2 regions of the Neobacillus sp. NRS-1170 genome follow, and region 2 is predicted to be linked to the other one. Evidence: riboswitches for the same ligand, from Rfam matches in the RefSeq annotation. Region 2 holds a riboswitch; the other holds the start of a gene.
The links. Region 2 has a riboswitch for FMN ahead of ribE (riboflavin synthase). Riboswitches for the same ligand answer to the same signal wherever they lie in the genome.
Positions count from the first base shown of each region.

Region 1: it holds a riboswitch for FMN, as region 2 does, so the genes downstream of both, ACIFOT_RS05025 (ECF transporter S component) here and ribE (riboflavin synthase) in region 2, are expected to answer to the same signal.

Region 1 covers NZ_JBITPF010000013.1:6,335-23,003, forward strand. The annotation lists gene resB (cytochrome c biogenesis protein ResB) at 1-413, shown strand, start outside; gene ccsB (c-type cytochrome biogenesis protein CcsB) at 414-1,601, shown strand; gene ACIFOT_RS05000 (response regulator) at 1,851-2,567, shown strand; gene ACIFOT_RS05005 (ATP-binding protein) at 2,564-4,348, shown strand; gene sigX (RNA polymerase sigma factor SigX) at 4,547-5,098, shown strand; gene ACIFOT_RS05015 (negative regulator of sigma-X activity) at 5,073-6,254, shown strand; gene ACIFOT_RS05020 (peptidoglycan DD-metalloendopeptidase family protein) at 6,534-7,286, shown strand; FMN riboswitch at 7,386-7,516, shown strand; gene ACIFOT_RS05025 (ECF transporter S component) at 7,686-8,252, shown strand; gene ACIFOT_RS05030 (ferredoxin) at 8,365-8,613, opposite strand; gene ACIFOT_RS05035 (helix-turn-helix domain-containing protein) at 8,860-9,897, shown strand; gene ACIFOT_RS05040 (RecQ family ATP-dependent DNA helicase) at 9,897-11,399, shown strand; gene ACIFOT_RS05045 (CPBP family intramembrane glutamic endopeptidase) at 11,396-12,001, shown strand; gene ACIFOT_RS05050 (LysM peptidoglycan-binding domain-containing protein) at 11,998-12,675, shown strand; gene ACIFOT_RS05055 (YpbF family protein) at 12,851-13,306, shown strand; gene cotJC (spore coat protein CotJC) at 13,335-13,904, opposite strand; gene ACIFOT_RS05065 (spore coat protein CotJB) at 13,928-14,188, opposite strand; gene ACIFOT_RS05070 (spore coat associated protein CotJA) at 14,185-14,415, opposite strand; gene ACIFOT_RS05075 (CBS domain-containing protein) at 14,561-15,196, shown strand; gene ACIFOT_RS05080 (hypothetical protein) at 15,256-15,624, shown strand; gene ACIFOT_RS05085 (metallophosphoesterase) at 15,641-16,429, shown strand; gene ACIFOT_RS05090 (genetic competence negative regulator) at 16,499-16,669, shown strand, end outside.
Region 2 covers NZ_JBITPF010000006.1:95,264-111,932, reverse strand. The annotation lists partial or broken gene ribB (3,4-dihydroxy-2-butanone-4-phosphate synthase) at 28-633, opposite strand; gene ribE (riboflavin synthase) at 649-1,308, opposite strand; FMN riboswitch at 1,432-1,578, opposite strand; gene ACIFOT_RS01940 (GyrI-like domain-containing protein) at 1,671-2,135, opposite strand; gene ACIFOT_RS01935 (CBO0543 family protein) at 2,283-2,807, opposite strand; gene ACIFOT_RS01930 (CapA family protein) at 2,905-4,128, opposite strand; gene katA (catalase KatA) at 4,256-5,725, opposite strand; gene ACIFOT_RS01920 (hypothetical protein) at 5,987-6,190, shown strand; gene ACIFOT_RS01915 (cold-shock protein) at 6,252-6,452, opposite strand; gene ACIFOT_RS01910 (Cof-type HAD-IIB family hydrolase) at 6,572-7,309, opposite strand; gene ACIFOT_RS01905 (ABC transporter ATP-binding protein) at 7,961-9,676, opposite strand; gene ACIFOT_RS01900 (iron-sulfur cluster assembly accessory protein) at 9,917-10,222, opposite strand; gene qoxA (cytochrome aa3 quinol oxidase subunit II) at 10,594-11,544, shown strand; gene qoxB (cytochrome aa3 quinol oxidase subunit I) at 11,534-13,510, shown strand; gene qoxC (cytochrome aa3 quinol oxidase subunit III) at 13,500-14,105, shown strand; gene qoxD (cytochrome aa3 quinol oxidase subunit IV) at 14,107-14,400, shown strand; gene pssA (CDP-diacylglycerol--serine O-phosphatidyltransferase) at 14,473-15,174, opposite strand; gene ACIFOT_RS01870 (phosphatase PAP2 family protein) at 15,211-15,873, opposite strand; gene ACIFOT_RS01865 (TerC family protein) at 15,972-16,669, opposite strand, start outside.

The DNA.
Region 1 (16,669 bases), on a different contig from region 2:
CAAATAACCCTGCCTTTGTTTTTCGGATGATATCACCTGAAAATCCAAAAGGAGAAACGAGTTTCGTTGCAATCAGGCAAACAATTGAACCGTCAGGTAATAATACTTATAAAATGGCCTTTAAAGGCATTGAGACTAAAAATGTTTCCGGATTTATCGTCCGCAAGGATTCATCATTATGGGTCATCATATTAGGCGGCATTATCTTTATGATTGGTGTCATTCAAGGAGCTTATTGGAACCACCGCAGGATCTGGGTGCAAAACAAAAACGGTGAGGTTTGGATTGCGGCACACACGAATAAAAATTGGTACGGACTTAAGAGAGAAATAGAAACTGTTTTAACCGATACGAAGCTGAATATGCCGGATGATCAACTTCAAATGGAGAAACAGGATAAGGAGGTAGTTTAGTTGGTAACAATAAGTAGTAATTTATTGTTTATTGCTTTTATTCTTTATTTAGCTGCAACGCTTTTTTACGGCGGTTCCATTACCTCTAAAAAGGGGGAGACGGAAAAGAAAGGAACTAATCGCTGGGGGAAAATTGCTGTCTTATTAACAATTATTGGTTTTATATCACAGTTGGGCTATTTTATAACAAGATGGATTGCAGCCGGGCACGCACCGGTTAGTAATATGTTTGAGTTTACAACTTTCTTTGGAATGGCTTTAGTTGGTGCATTTATAGTTATATATTTTATTTATCGAACAACTTTACTCGGTTTGTTTACAATGCCTGTTGCGATTCTGGTTATTGCCTATGCAAGCATGTTTCCTAGAGAAATAACCCCATTAATACCGGCCTTACAAAGCTACTGGCTTCATATCCATGTAACCACTGCAGCAATGGGCGAAGCAATTTTGGCCATTAGTTTTGCTGCCGGATTAATTTATCTGGTTAAGGCCATTGATCAATCGAGGGCATCTAAACGAACCTTTTGGCTTGAAGTGGTCATGTTTTCGCTTGTAACGGTACTGGGCTTTGTCGCTGTCTCCTCAGCATTTTCAGGGTTAGGGTATCATGAGAAATTTACCTGGATTGATAAACATGGAAATGAAGCAAATCTTGAATATACGATGCCTGCCATTACTGGCCCGCATGAAGGAAAACTATTGACAAAAGAAGGGTTTAAGCCGCTGGTAGAAATGCCGGCTTTCATTAATGCAAAAAAATTAAATACGGTTATTTGGTCATTGATGGCAGGACTTATCCTTTATGGATTAATTCGCGTTATTTTAAGAAAGCGGATTGCAGCTGCACTTAAACCGCTAGTAAAAAATATTAAGCTAGATTTCGTTGATGAAATTAGCTATCGATCAGTACTAATTGGATTCCCCGTGTTTACACTTGGGGCACTAATCTTTGCGATGATTTGGGCACAAATGGCATGGTCGAGGTTCTGGGGATGGGATCCAAAAGAAGTATGGGCTTTAGTTACTTGGCTTTTCTATGCAGCATTTATGCATCTTCGCTTATCAAAGGGATGGCATGGAGAAAAATCAGCCTGGCTTGCCGTAATAGGCTTTGTCATTATTATGTTTAATTTAGTCGCTGTAAACCTAGTCATTGCCGGTCTGCATTCCTACGCAGGCAGTTAATTAAAAAACCTTCACTTAAAGTGAAGGTTTTTTTAAAAGCACAATGTTAAAGGGAATTCTTGATTATTTACCACTGTTCATTGGAGCGGATATGAACAGACTAATTTAATAAGCGTTTAAAAAAAGCAATAGTATTTTTCAAAAAAATACCTTTGTCATAATATTGACACTTTTAATAGGAGTAATTCCCTGAAAATATAGCAAAAACCATTACCATTTTGTAAAATAAACCTCATGGGGGGATTAATAATGGAAAAAGACGTGAAAATCCTAGTAGTAGACGATGAAGAAAGAATTCGCCGCTTATTAAAAATGTATTTAGAGCGTGAAGACTATACAATTGATGAAGCTGAAGATGGTAATGAGGCGTTAATCAAAGCAATAGATAATGACTATGATGTCATACTCCTCGATTTAATGATGCCCGGCAAAGATGGTATTGAAGTTTGCCGTGAGCTTAGGGAGAAAAAGGCAACTCCCGTTATCATGTTAACGGCAAAAGGGGAAGAGGTTAATCGCGTTCAGGGATTTGAGGTAGGAACAGACGATTATATTGTGAAACCTTTCAGCCCAAGGGAAGTTGTCCTGCGTGTAAAAGCTCTTTTAAGAAGGGCCTCACAAACTAGCTACCTGCAAACCGAGACAACAACTAAGGATGTTATTGTGTTTCCACATTTAACAATAGATAATGATGCCCATAGAGTAGCTGCTGATGGGAAAGAAGTAAGCTTGACACCTAAAGAATATGAATTGCTATATTTTCTTGCCAAGGCACCGGATAAAGTATTTGATCGTGAGCAGCTATTAAAAGAAGTTTGGCATTATGAATTTTTTGGTGACTTGCGAACCGTTGATACGCATGTAAAGCGTCTCCGCGAAAAGTTAAACAAAGTGTCTGAACAGGCAGCAAGAATGATTGTTACAGTTTGGGGCGTAGGGTATAAATTTGAGGTAAATAATGAATGACCTTTTTAAGAAGTGTTGTAGGTAAACTTTGGTTTACCATCCTTTTATTAGTATCCTTTATATTATTTATCCTTACTGTCATGCTTTTGGAATACACCCAAAACAATAACATCAAAGTAACAAAAAGTGATTTGACACACACAGCTGAAAAAATTGCCAGTGTTCTCGAAAACCATCCTGATGATAAATTTCCATTAGGATTAGAAATATCTTGGGAGATTCTAGATAATGATACCCAAGTGTTAATTGTTAAAAACAATCAAGATATCTATTACTCTCCGAATACGGAAAAGGGAAAGAAATTATCCATTTCAGATATTAAAAATGATTCAGAATTATCGAAAGTATTTAATAAAAACATTACTGTCGAAAAAATCTCAAACCTCTCATCAGAAAAAATTAGGAATAATGAAGATGCCAATTATTCCATTATTGGTGTACCGCTTCATTTGACTGGTGAAGAAAATGGTGCTGTTTTTATTTATCAATCCTTGGAAGACATGCAGGAAACATCCCGCTCTACAACAAGATTTATTTTACTTGTAGCTGGTGTTGCGATTATTCTGACAACTATATTTGCCTTCTTTTTATCAACCAGAATAACGGCGCCATTACGGAAAATGAGAGAGGCAGCGTTTGAAGTGGCGAGAGGAAAGTTTGATACTAAGGTACCGATTCTAACACATGATGAAATCGGGGAACTGGCAACTGCCTTTAATCAAATGGGACGACAATTGAAATTCAATATGAATGCCCTTAGTCAGGAAAAGGAACAGCTCTCCAGCATATTAAGCAGTATGGCAGATGGAGTAATCACCTTTAATCGGGATGGAACAATATTGATCACCAATCCGCCTGCAGACCGCTTTCTTCAATACTGGTACTATGAAAACGGTGAGTTTGGACCTAGTTCGGAGGCCATTCCATCGCAAGTCATGGAGCTTTTTCAGGAGGCAGTAGATACAGAAAAAGAACAGGTAGGGGAAATTTCTCTTCAGGGCCGCCATTGGGTAATCCTTGTCAGTCCTTTATACAGCAATCGCTTTATTCGTGGAGCCGTTGCGGTCTTAAGGGATATGACGAAGGAAAGGCAATTGGAAAAAATGAGAAAAGACTTTATTGCCAATGTTTCACATGAACTTAGAACTCCCATTTCGATGTTACAGGGATACAGTGAAGCAATTGTGGATGATATTGCCGAATCCCAAGAAGAGAAAAAAGAAATGGCAAAGGTTATTTATGATGAGTCCCTTCGTATGGGAAGGCTGGTGAATGAACTTCTTGACTTAGCTCGAATGGAAGCGGGACATATCCAATTGACAATCGATGAAATAAATATTTCATCTTTTATAAATAGGATTATCCATAAATTTCAAGGCCTTGCTAAAGATAATGAGATTCAATTACACGTTGATATAGATGACCAAATTTCCGTTGTTTTCTTTGACCCTGATCGGATTGAACAAGTTTTAACAAACTTAATTGACAATGCCATAAGACACACACCAAAAGGCGGTTCAGTCCGGTTAAACGTAACTTCAGAAGACAATGGGATTAGAATAGAAGTTCAGGATTCAGGTTCAGGGATCCCTGAAGAAGATTTACCTTTTGTTTTTGAACGCTTTTATAAGGCCGATAAAGCAAGGACCAGGGGAAGGGCAGGTACTGGACTGGGACTTGCTATAGCCAAAAATATTATTGATGCCCATCGGGGGCATATTTCTGTTCAAAGCAAGCTAGGACAAGGGACGACATTTTCCTTCCTGCTTCCTCGAAAATAGTAAAAAGAGCAGGTATTTTGCCGATTGTTCTTGATTCACGAGGAACATTTTTAAAGCCTATCCATTTCGGATAGGCATTTTTGGGGTTTGAAGCTTCCAATAAATACCTTCCTTTTTACCTAAAAAGAGTCTATATTTATATGTGAAACCTTTTATACATAAATATCGACTAATATTAATGAACGGGGAGGGGAATTGATGGACTCCGTTTTCGATGAACTTTATCAAAAATATCATCATGACGTTTTTCAATTTCTATTTTATATGGTTAAAAACAAAGAACATGCAGAGGATCTTGTCCAGGAAGTTTATATAAGAGTTTTTAAGTCCTATAATCGTTTTGAGGGGAAAAGCAGTGAAAAGACCTGGCTCTTTTCTATTGCCCGTAATGTGGCTATTGACTTTTTTCGGAAGCAAAAGGGATGGAAGGAAAGAATTTTCGAAAAATTTGATTGGTCATCCAATCAAGTTAAGGATGACTATCCTATTCCAGAGGAGATAACTGTCCAAAAGGAAGAGATTAAATGGATTTACAAATGCTTAGAATATTGCACGATGGATCAACGAGCGGTAATCATTTTAAGGTATTTACATGATTTATCCATTGCTGAAACAGCAAAAACCTTGGGATGGACAGAAAGTAAAGTAAAAACCACACAGCATCGATCCTTAAAAGTTTTAAAGAAGCACATGGAAATGTTTTATGAAAAGGAGGGATTAAATAGTGAGAAAGTCAGAGTGGAGCGATAAGCAGCTCGAGGAACTATTAAGGCAAATGCCCAAAATACAAGATCATCGCAATCCTCGTGACATTTACCAGAATCTTTCTATAAAAAAGCGCAAATTGATACCATGGTTATTACCAGGTATCGCAACTGCAGCGGCCATGCTTCTTTTTCTTATTTTAGTTCCTAACTTAATGAATCGAACAAATAATTCCTTTGATCAAGCTCAAGAAAAAAGGTCCTTGGAGCAAACCACAGCTAATAAAGATGCTGGAATTGCTATGAATAAGGAGGAATCAACCTCAAAGGAGGGGGTAAACTCCGGAACCAAAGAGGCAAAGCTTTTAAGTACTGAAGTCATGAAATCTGCGATTTATGATGATGAAGTGGGTAATGGTAAGGTGTTAACCTATTGGATACCTGACCAACAAGCACAGATTCTTATTCCTGTTTCTACTATTGTTTCAGACGCAGGCAATAAATCCTGGCTGACTGTTTTTGCAGAAAATATGGCTTCTCTAAAAGAAGAAGAATGGGGATTAAGTGAATTTTACCCGTTAAATGCGACATTGGAGCTAGACCAAAATAATAATAGCGTTAATGTTGACGTTCCTTCAAACCACCTATACGGACAAGGATCAACCAATGAAACAAATTTTATTAATGTATTACAAAAAGATATAGCATCAAATAGTAACCTTAGAAAGATAAGGTTCACAACAAATGGAGAACCAGGTATAGAATTAGGTAATTACGGAAGCAGGCAGGAACAGGATATTGTAATCGAGAAAAATCATGCTTTTTTGTTTTATTATCCTGTTGGCAGTAAATTGCCCTACTTAACTCCAACCAAAAATAGCTATAAAGATTTTGGAGCTGCCTTAGAGGCAATGAGGGTAGATCAACCTGAAAATGGTTTGAAAAGTTCGCTGCAGCCATCATTACAGATTTATGATGTGACCATTTCGGACAAAACTTTATCTCTTTCTATTAAAGGCGATTCTACTTTAAAAGATAATCAACTGACATTATATTCATTTGAGGCTCTGATGTTAACCGCTAAGGATTTTGGGGTTGAGAAAATTGTTGTTAAGAATTCCCCGTTAACACATATAGGACCCTTTGATTTATCAAAGGAAAATAAAGTGCCAATTGCTCCAAATTTGCGCAATATCCAATAAATTGTAAATCAACCTATAATGGGTTGATTTTTTTTATTTAGGCTTTTTTCGTAAGAACATTTGCAAAAATTGCCCAAAAACTTAGTAAATGAACATTATTAAGTACCAAAAGCAACAAAGTTTACGAAAAAAGCCTTTATTTATGCATAAAATAGTTGATGTCTCCAAATTATAACAAGTATGCTCAGGGTCTATTACCTATTTAGTTTAAGTTCTAAACTAGAAACTGGAAACATATGGTGGATGTGAGTAGAAGATTTAAGGAGGAAAAGGATTAGAATGCGTGACTACATAAAGAGGTTTTTGATTGCCATTATTATGGCACTTTGTGTCAGTTTATTGTTTTTAGGAGGGAAACATTCACAAGCTGCAAGTTTGGAAAAAATGAAGGAATTACAGGAACATTGGATTTGGCCCGCAGATGGAGTCATTTCCGATACATACGGAACAAGGCAGGGAAAACATAAAGGGATAGATATTGCTGGGAAAATCGATACGCCAGTTCTGGCGGTTGATGACGGAATTGTCATCAAATCATATTTTTCCAATACATACGGAAATGTCGTGTTTATTAAACACCCAAGTAAGGTTGTTACTGTTTATGCACATTTAACTCGACGTAATGTTTATGTTAACCAAAACATAAAACAAGGTGACGTCGTTGGAAAAATGGGGAAAACGGGACAAGCCACAGGAACACATCTCCATTTTGAAACACATGAATTAGAATGGAGATATGATAAGAAATATGCAATCGACCCTGAAAGGCTTTTAGGAAAAGCGGATGTGGGTGAGTTTGTACAAGGCGGAGTTGCTTCTAGCGGATATGATGTCCTTGAAGCTAGCACACATGTTAAAAGTTCAACTAAAGGCCGTTCAATACACATAAAAGCTAATAAATATGTCGTTCAACAAGGAGATACCCTGTACTCGATCTCTAAAAAAAGCAATATGTCTGTCAAGAGATTAAAGGATATTAATCATTTGCATTCTGATGTGATTAAACCGAAACAAATATTATTTGTCGAATAAAGGAGTACGTGACCCGTAAATGATATTGTTTACGGGTTTAATTTTTTTACTTAACAAATTACCATTTCTCAAGTATAATAATTTTATAATTTCATATCGATCTATCTTCGGGGCAGGGTGAAATTCCCGATCGGCGGTATTAGAGTATACTCTTAAGCCCGCGAGCCTTTTAGGCAGGATTTGGTGCGATTCCAAAGCCGACAGTATAGTCTGGATGGGAGAAGATGGAGGTTCTGCAAGCGTTCAAAAAATAATGGTTTTTAGAACGTTTATTAAGTGTGCCTTTGTACTCCCTCAAGTATTTTTTACTTGGGGGGTTTATTATTTACAGGGCATCTGTATGCTGAACCTCTCTTCCTAAGGTGATGGATCAAAAAAGGAGAGAGGAAGATGAAAGTAATGAAGAAAACAAATGTAAAGGCCATGGTTTCAATTGCAATGCTAAGCAGTATTGCCTATCTACTAATGCTATTAAACTTTCCGCTGCCGTTTTTCCAAAATTTCTTATTAGTTGATTTCAGTGACATCCCAGCGTTAATTGCAGCATTAATTTTTGGGCCAATTGCAGGAATTGTTGTCGAATTTATCAAAGTTGTACTCAATTATTTAGCGACCGGTAGTCCAACAGGAATACCTGTTGGCCATATTGCTAATTTTCTCGCGGGAATCTCATTTATTTTGCCAACCTATTATTTATATACCAAAATGAAAACACGTAAGGGAATGACCATTGCATTAGTTCTTGGGACAATTACGATGGCCGTGATCATGAGTATTGCCAATTACTTTGTCATTCTTCCAGCATATACAGCCCTTTTGAAATATCCTGACATGCGTAACATAGTTGTACCTGCAATCCTTCCATTTAATATTATTAAAGGTGTGATTATGTCATCCATCTTTATGTTATTATTCATTCGACTGCAAACATGGATAAATAAATTATCCGTAATAAAAAGTGTATAATAAACAAAAGGCAACCAATTAATGTGGTTGCCTTTTGTTTATTGCAAAATGAAAAACCCTCTTCAAATTCAGAAGAGGGTTAGCAGCTTAACAATATTTTTTTGACAAAATATTATTCAAATTTAGTTGGATTGCCATCAAATGGTTCGTCAGCAACCTTAATGGAATCTGTTGGGCAGCCTTCAAATGCATCCATCATGTCATCAACTAATACATCAGGAATTTCAACGATTCCTTCATTATCGTCAAGAGTTACGAATGCAATGCCTTCATCATCGTAATCGTAGATATCTGGTGCTGCTGCGCCGCATGCGCCACATGCGATACAAGTTTCCTTGTCAACAATTGTGTACTTTGCCATGAAAAAAAACCTCCCAGTAATATAACAAAATTCATCCATATTATATGGAAATGCATTACTCATATCTATTGTAAAACTGTACGAGTAACTTTTCAATAGAAAGTTGCTTTTATATAACCCGGTTTGTTGATTTGGTTATGTTACTTTAGCATAATTTTGAGCAACAAGATCTGTCATTTCATGTTAAAATAAGATAGAAAAAATGGGTAATTTGTCTAATAACATCAGAAAAGTGTGGGGCCCTTGATGAAACAAATTGAATCGATTCTTCTAAATTGTTTAAAGAAATTAAATAGGGAAAGGACGATTTATTCCATCTATCACCTTTTAAATGGGAAAAAATCATCACAAACGATTCAAGATGCACATTTATTTTCACTGAAACATTTATTTGGGATATATGATACTCTAACTCGAGAATCCTTCGAAAATATTATTCACAATATGGTTGAAAAAAAGTGGATTCACAATTGTGGGGAGCAGCGATTCATCCTTACTCCAGATGGAGAGGTAAATTTAAATGACAATAAGATGCCCAGCTTTCTGAATGGTTGGGATTATCACCCATTTACAATGAATTTTTGGGAAAGATTATCTTTGTTAGTCCAAGTAGCTTCAAACTTTGTGTACCATGAGACCCAATATATCCCCATACAAAAAAACAAAGATGTTCATTTTTGGTTGAAAACAATCATAAAAGAAGTCCAAGTACCCAGGCAGAAAATGGGAAGCATGCTTTATTCCGAGCTGGTAGATAGTTTTAAAGAAGCCAACAATACCGATCCTTCTGTTCTAATTTTCCGATTGACAGGGTATCAACAAATTGGGTTAACTTCTGAGCAGACAGCTATGAGGCTGAATATGGATATTCACGATTATAATATTGAATTTATCAATATTATCCATTACTTGCTGCAAAAGATTAATCGAGAACCAAAGCACTTTCCATTATTATCGTTGCTTATGAGGGATTTAAAACAAAATAATGAATTAACAATTTCATCCAGAAAAACATGGAACCTATTAACTCAAGGGTATTCCCCTGAGATTATTGCAGACATAAGGCATTTAAAATTAAGTACAATTGAGGACCACTTTGTAGAATTTGCCTTACATATTAATGATTTTTCAATTGATGACTATGTAGAAAAAAATCTGCAGGACACAATTCTGGAAATTTCACGGCAAACTAAATCGCGGCAGCTTAAGTTAATAAGGGACAAAGTGAAAATGGCCAGCTACTTTCAAATAAGATTAGTATTGGCGAAGTATGGTGAGCGATAATGGAGTTAGAGATTCTATTAAAAAAACATTTTGGCTATGACTCATTCAAGATAGGACAAAAGGAAGTAATCACTTCTATTTTAGCAGGAACGCATACTTTCGCCATGCTTCCTACTGGGACAGGAAAGTCCTTATGCTATCAGCTTCCTGGGCTTATTCTAAAAGGACACATATTAATTATTTCTCCTCTCCTTTCCCTAATGCAGGATCAAGTAGAGCAATTTAAGCGCTTTGGTGAAAAAAGAGTGGTTGCATTGAATTCGTTTCTTACACAAGAGGAAAAAAATAGTGTCCTTCGCCAGTTAAAAAAATATAAATTTATCTTTATATCACCGGAAATGTTAAGTGTTCCTTTTATTATACGAAAGCTTGGTGAGCTGTCCATTTCCTTATTCGTCGTAGATGAAGCCCATTGTATTTCACAATGGGGATATGATTTTCGACCTGATTATTCGAAACTGGGCGATATTCGCCAACATTTGGGAGATCCTTTGACACTTGCTCTCACTGCAACAGCAACAAAGCAAGTTCGGAACGATATAATTCAATCACTCGGTATTGAAAATTGTAGAAAAGTGGAATCAACCATAGATCGTCCCAATATTGCTTTTAAGGTGGAGAAAATAGCGGATTACAATAATAAACATTATCGGGTAGTTGAGTTGGTTTCTAAACTGCAGAAACCCGGAATAATTTATTTTTCCAGTAAAAAATCAGCGGAGCAAATGGCTTCTTTATTAGCGGAAAAAGGGATTTGCCGAACCATGGCCTATCACGGGGGACAGGATCCGGATACTAGGGTATTAATCCAACAGCAATTTATTCACGGGCAGTTGGATGTCATCTGTGCTACTAGTGCATTTGGAATGGGTGTAAATAAAGAAAATATCCGATTTATCATCCACTATCATCTGCCTATGCAAATAGAATCCTATCTTCAGGAAATTGGAAGAGCAGGCCGAGATGGAGAACTTAGCATCGCCATTTTATTATACTCCCCCGGGGACGAGTACCTTCCGATTCAATTGGCAGAGGGGGAACTTCCATCAGAGGAGCAAATTGATTGGCTGTTTTCTAAATTAGAGCAGGAAGAAGATTATATGGATGGAAAGCTCCAATTGAATAATCATTTAAGAGAGCTAGGCGGTTTTAATGAAATTCAATGGCGTATCCTTAAGGATTTGATTAATGATGCACCACAAGACAGCCAAGTAGAACTTCAGAAAACCATTCAGTTATTTCTAAAGAAAAGGCTAACTGCGAAAATGAACAATATATATCAAATGAAAGCATGGGTGGAATCAAATGTATGTAGAAGGGAATTTATTTTGGATTACTTTGATGATGAATTCACCAAAAAGGTGATTCCGTGCTGCGATCAATGCGGGCTACAGCTGAAAGATTATCATTCTTCAATCGACCAGTCGAAAACGACAACAAACGAACTATCTTGGATGGAGTATCTTGGAAAAATATTAATGAAGAATGAGTTGAGCGAATGAAAAAGAAGTATAATGAATTGATAAAAAACTTAACTAACAAAGAGTTGCTTCTTCACCTCTATATGACGCAAATCATCCTTTTAGTCATTTCATTCATATTAGGGTTTATTTTCTTTGATCATTTCGACTATATGGATAATTTGCACTTTAAGGACTTTAATATTTTCCTAATAGGGATACCATCAGGAGCAGCTGTTGTGATGATCGATATAATCTTAATGAACTGTCTCCCATCCTCCTTTTATGATGACGGTGGATTAAATGAAAGAATTTTTAAACATAGAAATATTATTCATATCTTCATCATTGCAGCAATTGTCGCTTTTAGTGAGGAATTGTTATTTCGTGGGATCATCCAAACAAAAGTAGGTCTCATACTGGCCAGTATTATTTTTGCCATTATCCATTATCGATATCTTTTTAATTGGTTTTTATTTTTAAATATAGTCGTCCTTAGTTTTTTAATCGGTATGATATTTGAGTGGACAGATAATTTAGCCGTTACGATTGTCATGCATTTTATCATCGATTTCCTTTTGGGTGTATATATAAAATTTAGACGTTCACCAGGTAATGACGACGAGAAAGGAGTTTCTACGTGAATAAAGAGGAACCATATCGTGATCAAGCTGAAAGGTTAAAACAGCGGATACAAAAAATTAATGAAAAAATTGATGAATCAGGTGATTTGCCGCCAAGAGAGCAGCTGCACCGGCAAAAAAAGAAGAAAACAAAATGGAAGTTTAAATACCCGGTTATTCGACTATTGGTTCTTATCTTTATCCTTTTACCTGTCATTATTTTCAGCGTGATATCGTATCTAGATGGTAAGAAAATAAACAGTACCGTTAAGACATCTGGGGATTCTGTAGGCTATGAAACTATTAATCTAGAAAAAACAGAAATCGAAGAGAAAAATAAACAGGTCGATGAGCAACAGATGGAAAGTAACGAAGTAAAAACCGAAGCAGCTAATACTGAAGAGAATAGTACAAAAGAAATTTCCACAGCTCCAGGACCTGTCAACATCGATTCAAATAAGTCAGGAGATAAAAATAGTCAGCCAATACAAGAAACAAAGAAGTACCAACCACCCGCACCCAAAAAGCAAAGTAAAATCGTTTACCACACGGTTCAGCCGAAAGAAACCTTATATCATATTGCGATGGAATACTATAAGTCTCAATCAGGCATGAACATTATCAGACATGCTAACCATTTTCAAGGTGATAAAATCGATGCAGGCCAAGTACTAAAAATACCATTGAATAAATAACCGATCTATCATTAGATTGGTTTTTTAATTTGGCTGTGTTAAATGCCATTGTTAATTTTTAACACTGTTGATTGGAGCACAAATCAACAACCGAGTTTTTCTGAGCTTTAAATTAAAAAAACATAAACTAGCGGACAAGTTCATATTTATATACGGAGAAATGGAGGCTGATAAAATGGATTCTTCAATCCAATTACTTGAAAATACGGATCAAGCCACAAAGCAGGCACTTGAAAATGTGAGGAAAAGAAAAGAGAAGTTTGACAAATTTAAAAACTGGCATAAACTATCAATTTGGGGAACAATCATATTGGCTGCATTATTCTTCCTTTATTTATATATTACCGTTGCCAGTGTTTATTCGTATTCTTTTGCTGCAATGTTTTCTGCTTTTGTCAATGATTCTAAAAACTTTACCTTCTTGGTTTTTTCTGTTGGAATGTATGGAGCCATGAATTTGCTAAAAGAGAAGAAGGATAAAGCAGAAAAGGAATATCATGAACTAAGATGTGAAATTGTTGACCGCAGCAAGGACTACTGGAAAAAAGAAGAGGAATGGAAAAACCGTCATTTAGTATTTGAGATTATGAAAAAAAATTATGATATAAACCTTTATCATGAAAAGAAATAGAAGCAGAGCGATCTGCTTCTTTTATCCATTAGAAAATCTTCTTTTTTCCACGTTCCTCTTTTAAAATTTCCACTGCTTCACGGAAGCGCTGTGAATGGATAATCTCACGTTCACGTAAAAAGCGAAGACTATCATTAATATCTGGATCATCACTAATGTTAATCAACCATTGGTACGTTGCCCTGGCTTTTTCTTCTGCTGCTATATCTTCATATAAATCAGCAATAGGGTCACCTTTGGCAGTAATATAGGTAGCAGTAAAGGGTGAGCCTGCAGCATTATGGTAATATAGTGCACTGTCATGGTCAGCATAATGATCCCCTAATCCCGCTGCCTTCAATTGCTCAGGGGTAGCATCTTTTGTTAATTTATACACCATTGTGGCAATCATTTCGAGATGGGCAAACTCTTCAGTACCGATATCTGTCAAAAGACCAATTACTTTATCAGGTATGGTATACCTCTGGTTTAAATATCGTAATGCTGCGGCAAGCTCTCCATCAGCACCTCCATATTGTTCAATTAAGTATTTTGCTAAAGTCGGATTACAGGTACTGACTCGTACGGGATATTGGAGCTTCTTTTCGTAAATCCACATTTAATGTAATCCCTCCCTCTAAATTAAACCTGCCATGGCCATGGACTATCGTCCCAGTTCCAAGGATGTCCGGAGTAACTGTTGCCAAACTGCTGCAAAGGGCCAAATTGACTTTCAAATGCTTTTTTGAGTCTCTTCCTTTCCCTCACATAATGATTAAATTGGTTAATTGCCTCAAAATCATCGTTATGAGTATCTAAGTATAGGGTTAGCTCAACCAAGACGAAGTCAACAGCTTGAAGCTGTTCCATCAATTGATAATATTCGGCAGGAACCTGTTTCAAGTCGTCAGTCCCCCTCCCGCTTTCTCAAAAGCATTGTAATACGGGTCATAAAAATCCTTCCAAAGTGTGCCTGCTCTCAATGCCTCAAGCGGGGAAAATTGCGGAAGATTTGGCGGCTGGAATCCAATATATAAATGAGGTGGAGTGGAATAGGTTTTTTCAAGTATCGGCTTGCAGGGGTCAAATGGACTCGCATACGGATGATAGACCTTTTGATGAGTGTGCATTGTGGCCCTCCCTATTTTTTCAATATCATTTAAATATATGAAATTTTTATCAAAACATGACATAAAACTTTAATATATGAAAGGGTTTTTCATTGTCTTGTAGAAGTATAATATAAGTAGGAATATAACTTTGAGGTGATGGAAATTGTTCGTGAAAAATATTATGATACCAAAGCATGAATGCTTTACTGTACAAGCAGATGTAACCCTTAAACAGGCTTTGGAAAGTCTTGAAAAACATCAAATAGATGGGTTACCGGTCTTACAAGGAGAGCAATATGCAGGTGTAGTCACAAGATACAGCATCTATGAAAATTATTTCCTATCGAATAAACCAAAGGATGAATATTTAAATTTAACGGTAGTAAAAGATATAGCCACTCACCAAGAAAAGTTTTTAGAGGGCTCTGAATTATTTGAAAAGACACTCCTTGATTTAAAGGATTTTCCATTATTAGCAGTTGTTGATTCAAATCATCAATTTCTCGGGGTTGTTACACGGTCCGATGTATTAAGTTCATTCGAAAGCGCATTTGGTGTAAACCGCCCAGGTGTTAGAATTGCCTTTACATCTGTTGAAACTGAGGGACGGATTGCCCGCCTCTCTGAAATAGCTCACCAATTTCACGAGCATATCATATCACTTGTAACTTTTGATGAAACAGACAGACTCGTTCGTAGAATTGTGATGAAGGTTGAAAAGAAAAACAATATGGACCGCTTTATAAAGAAACTAGAAGAGCATGGCTTCCGAATTTTAAGTATTCAAGAGGATGATTAAACTCAAATAAAGGAAAAAAAAAGACTCCTTCTCATATATTTTTATGGGAGGGGGTTTTTATGTTTATGAGGTTAGTTCAATTTGTTTTTGCTTTTTTCAGTGGATATTTAGTGATTAAATGGATTTCAATACCACATCCTTATGTACTTGCTGACTTTTTTGTCGGAATTGTCATAAATCCATTACAATTCTTCGCAGCTGCAATTGCTTTATTCATTGGAATTTTAATCAATGGAGGAGTAATAAAAGGGATTATTAATAAGACGATAAAAGCATGGAGGAAGCAAATGTCTTGGAGTATCCTAATGTTATTGGAATATTGTGGTTTTGGAATCGTGTTTTTCCTTCTTTTTTATATTGGCTGGGAAGAAACACTCCTTTTTTTTAGTTTGAGTTTTCTTTATGGTATGATTTCTATAGAAAAATAAAAGGGGAACAAACAGAATGATTATTATATTAGTTGCTTTGATTTTAGGCGGCATACTTTTGCTTTTATATATGCTAAATCAAGCTTTTCAAAATAAAGTCAAGGAACAGGATATTTATTTTCCGGACTTTCCGGCCATGTTTGGAGAGGTAAAGATCTTTTTTATTTCAGATATACATAGAAGAACAATCTCGCAAACCATCCTTAATAATGTTAAAGGGAAGGCTGATATTGTCATCATAGGGGGAGATTTAACAGAGAAGGGAGTCCCCTTTGAGAGAGTGAAAACCAATTTAAACAAATTAAAACAAATTGGACCCGTTTACTTTGTTTGGGGAAACAATGACTATGAGGTTGACTACCATGAATTAGATGCTATCTTTATGGACCATGGTATTAAAGTGTTAGACAATACTTCTGTTACCTTTGAATCGAATCAAGGAGAAAAATTATGTTTGCTTGGAGTGGATGACTTTAACCAAAATCGTGACCGCCTTGAGTTAGCACTGTTAGATGCAGAGGAAAATAGTTTTAAAATTTTGGCAAGCCATTATCCTAATATAACAAACAAAATTCTTCCGGAGCATGAAATACGTTTAGTATTAAGCGGACATACCCATGGAGGTCAGATTCATATTTTCGGTTATAGTCCCTATAAACGAGGAAGGCTGACAAGACTTAAAAATACAACCCTTTTAATTAGTAATGGATATGGAACAACTATGCTGCCCTTAAGGTTAGGCGCCCCTGCAGAATGCCATCTTATTACCCTTAGAAATGGCCCTGCCCCGGATAAGGTGATGTAGACAATTCACAAACAAAGCCCTGAGGCATACACTACAAACAAGAGTGATGTCACAGCAGGGGGCAAAATCATGCGCTTAGAACGCTTAACAGCCAATAAAATTAAAATTTTTTTAACCTCTGATGATTTAATTGATAGGGGACTTTCCAAGGAAGATATTTGGAAGGATTCAAGCAAATGGAATCAGCTTTTTCATGATATGCTTGAGGAAGCAAGTGAGGAATTTGATGTAGATATACAG
Region 2 (16,669 bases):
ATTTCTTTAGAATTTGTTTGCAGTATCTTTTTCTTTATTCTTTCGGTATTTAATTAAATCTTCAATGGTAATCATTTTTACCTTTAATTTATCAGCAATTTTACGGAGTTCTGGGACACGAGCCATCGTTCCGTCTTCATTCATAATTTCACAAATGACTCCCGCAGGCGCTGAGCCGCATAGTTTGGCTAGGTCTACGGCCGCTTCGGTATGTCCTGTTCGCTTAAGAACTCCGCCATTTCTTGCGACAAGTGGAAAAATGTGCCCCGGTCTTTTAAAATCTTCTGGATTTGATTCTGGATCAATCATGCTTAGGATCGTTGCTGAACGTTCAAATGCTGAAATTCCTGTAGTTGAAAATTTATGGTCAATGCTTACGGTAAAGGCGGTTCCATGCGGGTCCGTGTTTTTTGAAACCATCGGATCAAGTTCCAGCTTTTGTGCCAGTTCTTGGTCAATTGGAACACATATAAGGCCTCTTCCATGGATAGCCATAAGATTGATGACATCTGGTGTCGCATATTCAGCAAGGGACAAAAAATCTCCTTCATTTTCCCGACCCTCGTCATCACAAACAATGATCACTTTTCCCTCTTTTAAATCGGAAATTGCTGCTTCAATGGTATCAAACACGGATAATCACTCCTTTTAATAAAAGCCGTTTTCTTCTAAAAATTTAGCGGAAATCCCTCCACTACTTTTGTTCTGATTATTTTTTCCAAGATTATTCATAAAATGCCCCACGTATTTGCCAATCATATCGCATTCCAAATTAACGATATCACCAGAGTCTTTTTGCCCTAATATACTTTCACCAAGGGTATGCGGGATTAAAGATAAGGTAAAGCTATTTTCGGAAACTGCAAAAACGGTAAGGCTAGTCCCATCAACTGCTATAGATCCTCTTACAATGATATATCTTAATAATTCGGGGTCTGTATCAATTTCATAATATACGGCATTTTCTAATGCTTTTTTGCTTTTAATGATTCCTGTTCCATCAATATGCCCTGAAACGAAGTGACCACCAAACCTTCCTCCAGCAGCCATTGCTCTTTCAAGGTTGACTTTAGAACCACGTTTAACCATATTTAAACTCGAAGCCCTAACGGTTTCCGGCATTACATCAACAGTAAAGCGATTTCCCGAGAAGGAGGTCACAGTCAGACATACACCATTAACAGCAATACTATCACCAAGATGGACGTCTTCAAGAATTCTTTTCGCGTCAATGGTTAATACAAACGATTCTCCTGTCCTCTGAATATTTAAGATTGACCCAATTTCTTCAATAATTCCGGTAAACATTTTTTCTTCTCCTTTATTAAGGAATACAAAAAACCCTGAAGAATTTTCTCTTCAGGGTAAAATAAAGACAATAGGAAAGTAAGGCTTAGAAATAGGCAATTTTTGCCATTTTCATAATCCTGTTTTTTCCTTCTCCCATCCAGACTTTAACTGTCGGCCCTGGAATTTCACCAGATCCACCGTTTAACGAGTACGTTAACCGGGTCACGGACTAAGAAGCATCGCTTCATCACCGCCGGTTAGGAATTTCACCTTACCCCGAAGGAATTATTAAAATATACTTTCTATAGTAGTATACTTTAATAAAAGAGTAAAGGGAAAGGACTCCTATTTTCAGAAAAATTCTGGAATGTCATATTATTTTAATATGTTTTCACAGGTAATAAGATTTCAAAATGGAGATCACCATTCGCATTTTGTTGTTTATGTTCTTCTTTATAGACTTCTAAACTTAAAGCATAATGATCCTGTTCATAGCCATATTCCTTCATCCATTCGAACATTTGAAGATATGTATTCTTAACTTCTTCGGGTCTGCCCTTATGGACACCAACGACATAGTTTTTTCGCGGGATAGTAAATCCCACCATGCCTTCTGGGATGGCTTCAATTTTTTCTACAGGTTTCGCGACATAATAGGTAAACTCCGTTTCCCTGCTATGAAACGGCGCAATCAACACTGGTTCTTCCGTTTGATGGGGAACTTCGCTTAAACGATTCTCCATCTCTTTAAATAGACTCGGAATGAGCTCAGCTTCTGAATAAGTTCCACTCCAAGAAATTCCAACTACTTTTATCTCTTCTTTTTCTACAACTTGGATTCCCAAGCAAATCCCCCCCTTAAAATCATCATATTATTAATATTCTAAATTTAGTACTCAAATCCCTCCTTAATAATTCGGTTAATATAATATTTCATTAAAATTTCCATTAAAAAAACAACCTATGTTGTCCTAGGTTGCGCGCGAAAGAAGTTATTTCAAAATATTTTGTGAAATATTAAATATATTCCATAGGAAAGTAGCATATATCGCTGATAGGATCCAAGCTAACCATGGTTTTTTATAGTGGACAGCCAAAACAGAAAACATAACAAAGCTAAAAAATGCAGACCACCATAAATTCCAGCCGTTTTTATGGACCATGGCTCCTAATTTCAGATCTGTGTATTCATTTATCGTATAGACAAGAGTCCAAGCGAGGATATGAAGCATTTTTTTCCAAACCGCCTTAGGCATATGGCCGAGAAAAATACTGATTGTCACAGGATATTTTATTAACATAACTAAGAAAGCAATATGTGTGTGCTTTGCCCATAATTTATCGCTTCCAATCGGAACATATTCCCACATGCTATGTTTAAAAAATAAAAACTGATACACCAAATCCCCAACCATCAAGAAAAGAAAGGTAGGGTAATAGGTCCCCCAATTTTTCCAATCACCCCATTTTATTGCTGAAAAAATAAAAATGGCCCCATACATCACGTTCAGATTCACATGACTGCTCCTTCACATTCTAATTACCTGTATTTTTTCCAGTAAATTGTAAATTAATCACATAAAAAACAGAGGTAAATAAATTACCTCTGCTTCACTAGTCTCCTGCTATAGCAACGCTAGCCGGGTCTTTAATCATCCCATCTTGAATTTGCAAATCACCGAAGGAAATTCGTTGGAGTTCATTCCAAACTGTAAGTTGTTCCCGATCATTTTGTTTTACAATTTGATCGTTAGAGATACGATAAGGCACAAACGTCATCCCAATTTTTTCATTCTTTATATCCAAGTGTAATACACCCGTTTGCGCTGCATTCCCTTTTATATAGTTTGGAAAAAGGAAATTTCCGAGCGAATAGGCAATCGGTTTGTCTTTATAATATTCAAAGCCTTGCAGCACATGTGGATGACTTCCAATGACCCCGTCCGCACCTGCATCAATCATTAACTTTGCCCATTCTCGCTGGAAGGGTTCAGGAGTGCGCTTCGTTTCAATGCCCCAGTGGATAAACACGAATAAATAATCGGCGTCCACTTTTTCTGTTTGAATGGTCCGATTGATCAGACTGATATCATAACCATTCGCTAGACCAGGTTTTGAAGTTGTCGCTACCCAGCTAAAATCAGGCAGAACCTTTGAGAAAGCCAGTATTTTAACTATTTTCCCTTTTATGCTGTAGGATTTGGCTGCATACGCTTCGTCTTTGTTCAAACCACCGCCGACATAATCCAATTGATATTGCTTTAAATTGAAGACTGTATCCGTAAACCCTTGTAGCCCAAAATCAAGCGAATGATTGTTGGCCAGACTAACGAGTTGAAACCCCGCGTTCTTTAATCCTGATAACGCAATTGGGTCTGAACGAAAAGTATATTGTTTCCCTTGCTTAGTCCCTCCGGTGGTAATGGATGTCTCTAGATTGACTACGCTTAAATCACTGGAAGCAAGTTCCGTTTTAATATATACGAAAGGATAATCCGCTCCTTTTTGTTTTACTGTTTGCTTTACTGACCAATCAAACATCGCATCCCCTGCAAACGTTAACCGAATTGGTTCCTCTATGACTGTTGAAGCTACCTTCTGTTTAACGGAGATATTATAGGGTGTTTGCTGGAGAGCCAAAAGTTGATCATAATAGGAAGGCTCCCTATCCATGGAATGAATTTGTTTATTAATTCTTTCAAAAAGCTTATCCGCATAAAAATTGAAAAACGATTTTTTTTCGTAGGTTATGTATTGTTTGCCATAGGCCGTTGAGTGTAATAGTACTTGACCACCTATAAAAATCAACATGATGACCAAGATTTTATATTTAAGCAATTCTCTCCCCCCCTGACTTTATCAATAAGTTTAATAGGAGAAAAAGGAAAATACTGTCGTATTTTGTTGAATTTTTTAGATATTTTTAATGTAAAAGACCGCTCAGTAACTGAACGGTCTTAATAGTTTAATAGATAAATTTAACTTCCTGGGGAATGGCCAGATTTAGCCCTTTTGCTATCCGCTCGCCATACTCCGGGTCAGCTTTGTAGAAATGCTGGATTTGACGGAGCTTAATATCATCTCTTTCGACAGGCTTCATCGCCCCAACGATTGTTTCTACTAAACGTGTCCGCTCATCCGCAGACATTAGTCGATAAAGATCCCCAGCTTGAGTGTAATGATCGTTTTGATCATATGCTGCCTGTTCAGCTGCACCTGTAACCTGAAAGGCCGTTTGCTTTTGTTCTGGTGCTTCCTTTGGTCCGCTAAAGCTGTTCGGTTCATAATAAATGGAACCTCCGCCATTGTTGTCGGAACGCATCGCACCGTCACGTTGATAGTTATTCACTTCAACCTTTGGACGGTTAATCGGCAATAGATTGTGGTTCGAGCCAACGCGGTAACGATGGGCATCGGAATAAGCGAATAAGCGCCCTTGAAGCATTTTATCTGGTGATGCCTCGATTCCTGGTACCATTGTTCCAGGCGAGAAGGTTGCCTGCTCCACTTCTGCAAAATAGTTCTCAGGATTGCGATTAAGCACCATGCGTCCTACCTCAATCAGCGGATAATCCTTGTGAGACAAAATCTTTGTCACATCAAATGGGTCAAAGCGGTATTTATAGGCATCTTCAAATGGCATAATTTGAACATGCAATCTCCAAGCAGGGAAGTCGCCTTTTTCAATCGCATTAAATAGGTCTTCAGTATGATAATCAGGATTCTCGCCTGCTATTTTACCTGCAACATCAGCTGCCATGTTTTTAACGCCTTGCTCTGTCTTAAAGTGATATTTCACCCAAACTGCTTCACCTTCAGCAGTGACCCACTTAAAGGTATGACTGCCGTAGCCATTCATATGTCTTAAGGTTGCTGGAAGTCCGCGGTCTCCCATTAAATATGTGACCTGGTGCAGCGATTCAGGTGACAATGACCAGAAATCCCAAACTGCATTTGGATTTTTCAAGTGGGTTTTTGGATCTCTTTTTTGTGTATGGATAAAATCTGGGAATTTAATCGCATCACGAATAAAGAAAATAGGTGTGTTATTTCCAACAAGGTCGTAATTACCTTCTTCTGTATAAAACTTCACCGCAAAGCTGCGGGGATCACGAACGGTATCTGCAGAACCTAACTCACCAGCAACGGTTGAGAAACGGATAAACATAGGTGTTCTCTTTCCAACACCGTTAAATAGCTTAGCCTTTGTATATTTTGACATATCATTTGTCACTTCAAAATAACCATGCGCACCAGCCCCTTTTGCATGAACAACACGCTCAGGTACACGCTCCCGGTTAAAATGGGCCAATTTTTCAAGGAGATGAACATCTTGGATTAATGTTGGTCCCCGTGACCCTGCTGTCATTGAATTTTGATTATCACCAACTGGTGCTCCAGTTCCTGTTGTTAAGTGTTTGTTTTCATTACTCATTTGATCACCTCGTAAACAATTTTTGAACCATTGACTAAATTATAATATAAATTTTATTAAAATCAATATTAATTTGTAATTATTATAATTTAATATTTAATATCAATTATTAAACATGTACACACACTATTACATAGGATTAAAAAGAAAGGACGTTATTCCAAAATTAAGGAAGAACATCCAAAAAATTTGTATATATAAAATTTTAATATGTAAAAAAATAGATTATACTGTATTTATCATCTATTTTAGGAGGCAATTATGTCAGAATCCAATCAAGTAAATCCGGCTGAAACACAAAAAAAGAAAATTAGCTTACAAGAAGCTATGAAACAGCAGCTAGAAAACAAAAAGAGCAAGGCAGCCGCTGGAAGTGGGAATATGAGCGGTTCTCAAGCGACGAAAAAACTAACAAGCCAGCAAACGAAAAAAGTAAGCAACTCACGCAGAAAAATGGGAGTATAATGAAAGGCTAATACATTAAAAAAACAGACTCAGTAACCTGAGTCTGTTTTTTTAATGTTACTTATGATTTACGGACGTTAACCGCTTGTGGTCCACGTTGTCCATTTTCGATTTCAAACGTAACCTCTTGACCTTCATCTAAGGTTTTGTAGCCTTCACCTTGAATTGCTGAGAAGTGAACGAATACATCATCGCCGCCTTCGCGCTCAATGAATCCAAAACCTTTTTCACCGTTAAACCATTTTACTCTACCTGTTTCCATTTCTTTGTAGCCTCCTAGCATGTAGCCATAACATTTTTTTGCAAATTATACTTGCTTGATTATTTTTACCAATCCTTTTTCTTCCTATACAATCTTTATTCCAAAACATGAAAATTTTCTTATTTAAGCACCCATTTGCGAATGGCTTTGGCAACTCCATCCTCTTCATTTGTTGATGTAATCCAATCAGCAGCCTGTTTGACCGTCTCCTGGGCATTACCCATTGCCACCCCAAGTCCGGCCTCTGTAATCATCGCCATATCATTTAGACTATCCCCGACTGCCATCACTTGATTCATTTGTATCCCTAGGCGTTCGCAGACAATTTTGAGTCCTTTTGCTTTATTGATTCCCGATGGATTTACCTCGATGTTTTTTAAGGTGGAATTGCTTAGTTCGAACTCCCCTTTAGCCTGTAATTCTTTTTTAATCAGCTCTCTTGTTGCATCATCCTCGATATTAAAGCCAAATTTTAACCATTCCTTAGTATGTAAATCCTCAGGCATATCATCATGCCAATTGCGTTCGGTGCTGATTGCCCAGAATTTTGTTTTATGCTGTTTAGATAACTCCCACATCCACTCGATAAGCTCCGATTTAACAAGATTTCTTTCAACTATTTCGCGTTTTTCATCCCATATTTCGCTGCCATTTACAGTAACCAAATAGGATGTGAGTTCAAGAGCGTCAGCGTGTTCCCTGCTGGTGAGCAAAGAACGGCCTGTGCTTAGAACTACAAAAATGCCCTTTTCTTGTGCTTCCTTAATTGCCTGCCTATTCTCTTCTGAAATTTTTCCTTTGTTGTTTAATAGTGTCCCGTCCATATCCAGAGCAATCAGTTTAATGTCAGTATCCATTTCGAAATAACTTTCCCCTTTCAAATGTTTTCATTGTTTAAGTAAACACTTTTTATGAATAAAAATCAAAATTTCTTGACTGTATGAATAAGAAAAAAACTGCGATTTTATCAGAAACTAAATTCCAAATTTATTGATTGTCCCTGCAAATAGTCCTGTTGATTTCAACCAAAATTATTGCAACACACCTATTCTTTCTGGCTAAATGAGTTGCAACTTATTTTATATTTTTGACAAGCTTAGTAGGGAGGGCCTGTTCTCATACATGCTTTAATCCCCTTTACCGGCAGTTTCGAAACCTTTCAGTTCTTTTAAACTGCATAGCTGCGCTAAATTTTCTCCTTTTAAAATTTATAAAGCATTTTTCCCATTAAAAAACACTCTGTTGATTGGCGCGGAAGGCACTAAGACTCCTGCGGGATTACGGGGCAGGGGAGACCCCGCAGGAGCGCAGCGACGAGGAGGCTCCCCGACAACGCCCTCGGAAAGCGAAGTGCCTGGAGAGCCAATCAACAGACATGTTAAAAACTATAAAATTTATTACTAATAATATAACAAATTAACACGGTGAATTACTAAAGGACACAAATAAAATAAAAGGCTATCGAGAGTTTTTCGATAGCCTGACTGTGATTAATTTGCAGTTTCAAATTATTGCTGGTATTGCACACGGTGGAGATTGGCAAAAATTCCTCCCTGCTCAATCAGTTCATCATGACGGCCCTCTTCTGCTATGCCGTCCTCGGTCACGACGATGATTCTGTCGGCATTTCGGATCGTTGCCAGCCTATGGGCAATGATTAATGTCGTTCGATTTTGCGCGAGTTCTGTCAAGGCTTCTTGAATTACCAATTCCGTTTCTGTATCAAGTGCAGAAGTTGCTTCATCCAATATTAAAATTGGCGGGTTTTTCAGGAACATCCTAGCAATGGCAATTCGTTGTTTTTGACCACCGGAAAGCTTTAAACCTCTTTCCCCAATTTGTGTTTCGTATCCATCTGGAAGGGAAGCAATAAATTTTTCAAGATGGGCGCGGCGGGCCGCTTCTACGATTTCCTTATCGGTTGCCTCATGTTTTCCATACGCAATATTTTCCCTGAGTGTTCCTGTAAAAAGAAATACATCTTGTTGAACAATGCCAATTTGTGACCGCAATGATTTTTTTGTCATATTCCGAATATCAAGTCCATCGATGAAAATAGCGCCGCTGTTAACATCATAAAATCTGGGAATCAGCGAGCAAATTGTTGTTTTCCCTGCGCCAGATGGACCGACAAAGGCAACAGTCTCGCCAGCAAATATATTTAGATTTATTTTTTCTAGCACGGGTTTTTGCATGTCATAGCGAAATGAAACCTCATTAAAGGTAATTTTGCCATTAAGTGCAGAAACTCTAACGGCGCCTTCTGTATCTTTTACATCCGGCTCATCATCGATTAACTCGATAAACCGTTTAAATCCAGCCATTCCTTTTGGGTACAGTTCCATTATTGCGCTAATTTTATCAATTGGATTAAAAAGGACATTAACATAGAGTACAAATCCTACCAGTTCCCCGTAGGAAAGCTGTCCTGAAAAGCTTAACCACGCACCGTAAACTAAAACGATAATCGTAATTAGTCTTGTCATCATGTAAATGCCTGATAAACTGAAGGACATAACTCGGTATCCCCCAAGCTTAGCAGCGCGGTATCGTTGATTATTTTTTCTAAATCTAGCAATCTCAAATTCTTCATTTGTAAACGATTGAACGACACGGCTTCCAGAAACACTATCCTCGACGCGGGCATTAACATCAGCGATGCTTGAATACATTTGCCCCCACGCCTTGTTCATTTTCAAATTACAAACAATCACAAGTAAGATTAATAATGGAAGAACTAAAATAGAAACGAGGGCCAGCTTAACGTTTATGGTAAGCATAATCCAGAATGCCCCGATGAACGTCATAACCGCAATAAAGACATCTTCAGGCCCGTGATGGGCAAGTTCTCCGAGATCAAATAAGTCATTTGTTATCCGGCTCATTAAATGCCCGGTTTTGGTATTGTCAAAAAAGCGAAACGACTGCTTCTGTACATGCTCAAACAGTTCTTGCCTCATATCCGTTTCAATATTAATCCCAAGCTTATGCCCCCAATAATTGACGACAAATTGCAGAAATGTACTTAATAAGTAAAGCAGGAATAATCCAATACTAACCGAAACAATGGACGGCCAATCTCCTCCAGGCAGCAGTACGTCAATAAACCACTTGACTGCGAGCGGAAATGCTAATTCTAATACTGCAACCACCACTGCACTGCTAAAATCTAAAATAAATAGCCTTTTGTGGGGTAAATAATAAGAAAAGAAGCGCCGAATCATACCATTCTCCTTTGTTCAAAAGTAGCAATAATAGGATTATATGTAAAAATTATGAACAATTTCAATATTTTTGAAAATAAGACTAAAGCGTTTTTTGGGGGAATTTTTTTAGGTGAGCATTTTTTTAGGCGGGCTGAATTTAAGGCCTCTTAAGGACAAAATTGGTCTTGTTTTCATCCAAAATGTCCTTAATTAAGACCTCATTAATGGCAAAAATCGGTTTAGCACCAAGCAATTTTTTTAATGATGATGGTGATGGCTGCCTTTTGATGGATTGGTAATGACCCATTCCTCTTTTGGCACTTGGAAGTATTGAATCCATACGCCATCCAAGTACTCATCGTTTTTATCGAGTATAAAATCAATATCCTTATCGGTTCTAACAACTTCATCCTTTTCAGTTGGCGTATCAAGCATTAAATCATAGTGCGCATGATCTCCATGAATACTGGTGACGTATACGCGGAACATTTTTCCTTCTGCTTCTTCCACATCCATCATTTTTTTCAATGCTTTGGCTGCAATTCGATTAATTTTGACTTTCATCGTACCTGTCTCCTCTTTCTATGTAGTATTAACATTATCTCATTATTATTCTAAAATAGACAATTTTAAGCCATTTTTCAACAATGATTAAAGCTGTGGAATTATATTTCCAAACTATTCCATGATTAGCATTTTAAATCCTTAACAAATTTGTCACAACTTTTTTTAAAAACCTATATTATCATCATAGACATCTTGGTAATATTGTGAAAGAGGAAACTTAATCCGAAAATTAATCTAAAATAATAATTAGTTTAATTGGATTTTTTGCTTGAATTTTTTTAAAAACGGAGTTATCCTATTGAAGTTTGTGAATGAATTCACGTAAGGATTGTGAAAAAATGAACAATTTGCCTGAGAGGAGCTTTACAATGTTTAAAAAGGGCTATTTAATCCCCCTGTTGGCTTTCCTGCCTGTCTTATTATTAAGTGGCTGCAACAAAATGGTGGTATTCGACCCAAAAGGTCCTGCTGCCAGAGACATTCTTGGTTTGATAAACTGGTCACTCGTTTTAATGCTGATTGTGGTTGTCGTTGTTTTCGGATTATTCGGGTACATTGTTTGGAAGTACCGTGCTACACCAAAGAATAAAGACTACGTGCCACCTGAAGAGCACGGCAGTACAAAATTAGAGATCATTTGGACTGCCATCCCGATTTTGATTGTTATTGCTTTAACAATCCCTACTGTAAATACCATTTATAAACTAGAAAAAGTGCCTGCAGGCTATGAAGATAAAAAGCCAATTACCATCAATGTCACTTCAGCTGATTGGAAATGGATCTTCAGCTATCCTGAGCAAGGCATTGAAACTGTGAACTATGTTAACATTCCCGCTGGGACACCGGTTAAGTTTAAATTAACCTCTGCTGGAACTATGCAATCCTTTTGGGTTCCTGCACTTGGCGGTCAAAAATATACGATGAACAAAATGGAAACAGAGCTTTATTTGACTGCTGATAATCCTGGTGAATTTTTAGGAAGAAATACGAACTTTAACGGGAAGGGATATGCCGATATGGAATTTACTGTTGAAGCAAAATCCTCTAAAGACTTTGAAAAATGGGTTAAAGAAGTAAAAACAAACGCTCCTAAGCTTACAGAGAAAAAATACAATGAGCTTTTAAAACCAACTCACTTAGGACGTGAAACATTTACTGGCACCCACTTAGCATGGGTCGACCATGGGAAAATGAATTCGAAAACTTATACAAATCCTGAGTTATACAAGGTTCACGGAGTTCAAGGTAAGATTTTTAAAGATGAAGAAAACAACACGGAAATGAATGACTCTAACGGAGGTGAACACAATGGGAATTAATTGGCATGACTTTTTCATTGTAGGAAACCCATTAATCCTAGGTTCACAGATTGCTATAGTTTTAACTATGGTTGGTATAGTTGCTGGTATAACCTATTTAAAAAAATGGAAATGGCTGTGGCGCGAATGGCTGACAACTGTTGACCATAAGCGAATTGGGATCATGTACATCCTTTCAGGTGTATTGATGTTCTTCCGCGGTGGTGTTGATGGTCTGTTAATGAAGGCACAAACCTCCCGCCCTGAAATGAAATTTTTAGATGCACAACATTATAATGAAATCTTTACGACTCATGGCGTTATCATGATTTTGTTCGCAGCAATGCCATTGTTAATTGGTTTAATGAACGTGGTCGTTCCGCTGCAAATTGGGGCTCGTGACGTTGCCTTCCCGCAATTGAATGCCTTAAGTTTTTGGCTGTTCTTCAGCGGTGCGATGCTATTTAATATTTCGTTCGTTGTCGGCGGATCTCCAGATGCTGGCTGGACGGCATACTTCCCTCTTGCCGGTAAAGAGTTTACGCCTGGGATTGGTAATAACTATTATGCGGTTGCCCTGCAGATTGCTGGGATCGGGACATTGATGACAGGTATTAACTTTATTGTTACCATTTTAAAGATGAGAACTAAAGGCATGACATTAATGAGAATGCCAATGTTCACTTGGACATCATTTATTGCTTCGGTCATTATTGTCGCATCATTCCCTATCTTTACCGTTGCTCTTGCGTTGATGACCTTTGACCGTATTTTCGGTACCCATTTCTTTACGATCTCAGGCGGGGGAATGGATATGATGTGGGCGAACCTGTTCTGGCTATGGGGTCACCCAGAAGTATATATCGTTGTACTCCCTGCTTTCGGGATGTTCTCAGAAGTTATCTCAACCTTCTCACGTAAAAGGTTGTTTGGATATAATTCAATGGTATTTTCAATCGTCGGTATTGCATTTTTAAGTATGCTAGTTTGGGTTCACCATTTCTTTACGATGGGTGCCGGACCTGCAGTAAACTCAGTCTTCTCCATTACGACGATGATGATTGCCATTCCAACTGGTGTTAAAATGTTTAACTGGCTGTTTACGATGCGGAAAGGCCGAATTGAATTAACAACTGCGATGCTTTGGGCACTTGCATTCATCCCATGCTTTGTCATCGGTGGTGTTACCGGGGTTATGCTGGCAATGGGTGCAGCCGATTATCAGTACCATAATACCCTTTTCCTTGTGGCCCATTTCCACTATGTATTAATACCGGGTGTAGTATTTGCCGTATTTGCCGGTCTTTATTACTGGTGGCCTAAGATGTTTGGACACATGTTAAATGAAAAAATTGGTAAAATTCATTTCTGGTTCTTTACAATTGGATTTAACTTAACGTTTATGCCAATGTTCTTCCTAGGATTAGATGGGGCTGTTAGACGTTCTTACACCTATTCTGCTGAATCTGGTTATGCTCCGTTATTCCTATTATCAACGATTGGTGCCGTTATTCTAGCGATTGGCTTTGGTGCCCTTTGCTATAACATTTACTGGAGCGCAAGATATGCAGACCGTAATATCTCAAACGATCCATGGGATGCACGTACACTTGAGTGGGCTACCGCTTCTCCAGTTCAATTCTATAATTTTGCTAAACTTCCAGAAGTAAAATCAATCGATGCCTTCTGGTATATGAAGAAGCACAATGAAGGTTTAACCTTAAAAGATGAAGAAGTAGAAGAAATCCATATGCCAAGCAATTCAGGTCTGCCATTTTATATGGGTGTTGTCTTTGGAATCACCGGATTCTTCCTGGTTTTCGAATGGAAGATTGCAGCTCTTGTAGCAACAGTCGGAATCCTTGCTGGGTTGATTATCCGGTCATTCGATTATAATGATGGATTCCACGTTCATAAAGATGAAATCAAGAAAACTGAAAAGGCATGGAGAAGTGTGAATAAAGGGGTGAACAACCATGTCAGCTAACATCAATACTGCTTTGCCGCTTGAATATCAAACAGAACAAAACAGAATGAATATTTTGGGATTCTGGATTTTTCTTGGTGCCGAAATCATCCTATTCGGAACATTATTCGCTGTCTTTTCTGTTCTAAATGCCCGCTATGCTGGCGGGCCTACCCCTAAGGACCTTTTTGAAATTAAGGTTGTCATGGTAGAAACCATCCTTCTGTTAACGAGCAGTTTCACTTGCGGTCTCGCAATCTATGAAATGCGCCGCGGTAGCCGTAATGGATTGTTACTTTGGTTCATCATCACTCTTTTACTTGGGGCTGGGTTTGTTTTCATGGAAATAACAGAATTCATTCATTATGTCCATGAAGGCGCAACAATGCAAACTAGTGCGTTCTTATCAAGCTTCTTTGTATTACTAGGAACACACGGGCTTCACGTTTCCATGGGGATTGGCTGGGCCACTATGGTCATCATTCAGATTTTCCGAAGAGGTTTAACGCCAGTTACTGCAAGAAAGACATTTATCATCGGGTTATACTGGCACTTCTTGGACGTTGTGTGGATCTTTATCTTTACATTTGTTTATTTAGCAAGGATGGTGGCGTAAGATGGAGAAAAATCATAAAGGATTTCCAGTCACACATGTAATCGGATTTATTATGTCACTGGTGCTTACCTTTGCAGCACTAGGAGTTGCCATCAAAACCTCCCTTCCCTTTAAAACTATACTTTGGATTATTGGATCGCTTGCCGTCATTCAAGCAGGTCTTCAGTTATACATGTTCATGCATATGAACGAAGGCGAAGATGGAAAATCACAGGTAATCAACGTAGCTTACGGCTTCTTCATCGCAGTCATCACAGTTGCAGGTTCGATTTGGGTTATGTCTTTCGGGATGTAATAAGAAAAAACGTAAAAATAAAGGGTATCAGGCACCATTGAAATATTCACAATGGTGCCTGACACCCTTTTGTTATTTTGGATTTCGTTTTCGTTTTGTCCTTACAAGCTGGTAGCTGATAAAAGCGACATATAAAGGAATCGCCACATATATGAAGTATGGAAACCGGTACTGTTCTTTTTTAAACACGAAATAAATGGCATATCCTAAGAAAAGCGTGATGATGATCCCGTATTTTGGCAGCGGGATATCCTTTAGACTCGGTATTTTAATCGTACTAACCATTAAATAACATAAGACAAAAAACGAAATAGGCAGGATAATTTCAGGCATCTTCCATTGAAACGTTGTTAACAATGTCAACAGACCGCCTGCCGCGGTTATCGGGACACCTGTGAAATATTTAAGTGACGATTTCACCGCATTAATATTAAACCTTGCCAATCGATAAGCTCCGAATAACGGGAAAAGACCGGAAATCGCCATGCCTGGTATCCCAAAATAAGAAAAATAGGAATAATATGCCATCATCGCAGGTGCCACACCAAAGGTGACAATGTCCGCCAATGAATCAAGCTCTTTCCCCAGTTCACTTTCGACCCTCAGCATTCGCGCAATCCGACCATCCATACTATCCAGCATCATCCCTATTAAGATAAGGATGGCCGCATTTTTATAATCACCTTGTGCCGAATACATCACCGACAAGAAACCGCAAAATAAATTTAACAGTGTAAATAAGTTAGGTATACTATTTCTAATAATATGTATCACTCCAATTTTTAACCGCGAAGCTTTCAGTTCTCAACCTCATATCTCGCTTTTATATTTCTTATTATACCGTTTTTCCTTGTAAAATTGGAAAAACCATATTAATACTGCCAGCCAAAATCCACTGGCAAAATAACCGCCGATAACATCACTTGGATAATGTACCCCTAAATAAATGCGGCTAATACCAATTGAAAGGATCATCACAATACTAAAGACAATCAAAATACTTCTTCCCCATTTATTCGGAATATGCCGCCAAAGTAAAAAGGTGATGATCCCATAAACCGTAAAAGCATTCATTGCATGTCCGCTTGGAAAACTGTATCCCTCGATCTCAATCAAACGGTGCAAATCCGGTCTGACACGCTGAAAAATATTCTTTAAAATCCCATTAATACAAGCAGAACCAAGGATGGCTGTAATAAATAAAATAAGTTCAATTCTATGATGGAGTACTTTATAAAGGAAAAACATAAGCAACAGACTAAGAATGATAACAAAGTTTGCTGAACCAATATACGTAAACGTCTTCATAACGCTTGTTATTCCAGGGGATTCTTGTCCTTGAATCATCTGAATTACCAAACGATCAAACCTGATTATTTTCTGGTCGCTGATTAATAAGGAGATTAAACTAAAGCCTATGATACATACAACGCTAACAATAAAAGCCATTATCAAATAGGCTCTTAAAATCATGAAAAAATTCCCTCCACCCTAGTTTATTTTCACCTTAACAGAAAAAGAAGAAAATGTAAAAAAGCAATCCCCCTCATAGAGGAATTGCTTTCACTCATTTAAGAAACCTTTGGTTCTTTTTTCACCGGATTTGATTCCTTGTCTTTCGAGAAAAACCAGCCTGCTGCCGCAATACCAGCTAATACAATATAAAAGCTTATTTTCCAGGCAGTTGAATGGGCAAATTCCTCATTTAAAATAGCAAGCTCGGGATGTGAAAGAGTATATACAGCAAGCTTAACGCCTACCCAGCCGACAATAGTAAAAGCAGCAATTTCAAGACCTGGCCTTTTTTCCAATAGCTTCACAAACTGATTTGCGGCGAAGCGCATAATGATTAATCCGATAATCCCGCCAGCAAAAATGACCAGGAATTTTCCTCCATCAAGTCCGCCAATTGCTGGAAGCGGTGTATCTGGAAGGACAACTGCCATCGCTACCGCTGCAAGAATCGAATCAACGGCGAAGGCAATATCCGCTAATTCCACCATAAAGACCGTTCTCCAAAAGCCCCCGCCTTTACGAACCTTACCATCCTTTTCATTCTCTTTCTTTTTTACAACCTTGCGGAAAATATGATTACCAGCCATGAACAATAAATAAAGTGCACCGATTGCTTGAACCTGCCATACATCGACTAAGAAAGAAATCGCAAATAATGAAGCAAAACGGAACACAAACGCCCCTGCTAATCCGTAAAATAATGCTTTCTTCCTCTTCTCTTCTGGCAAGTGCTTTACCATTATCGCCAAAACCA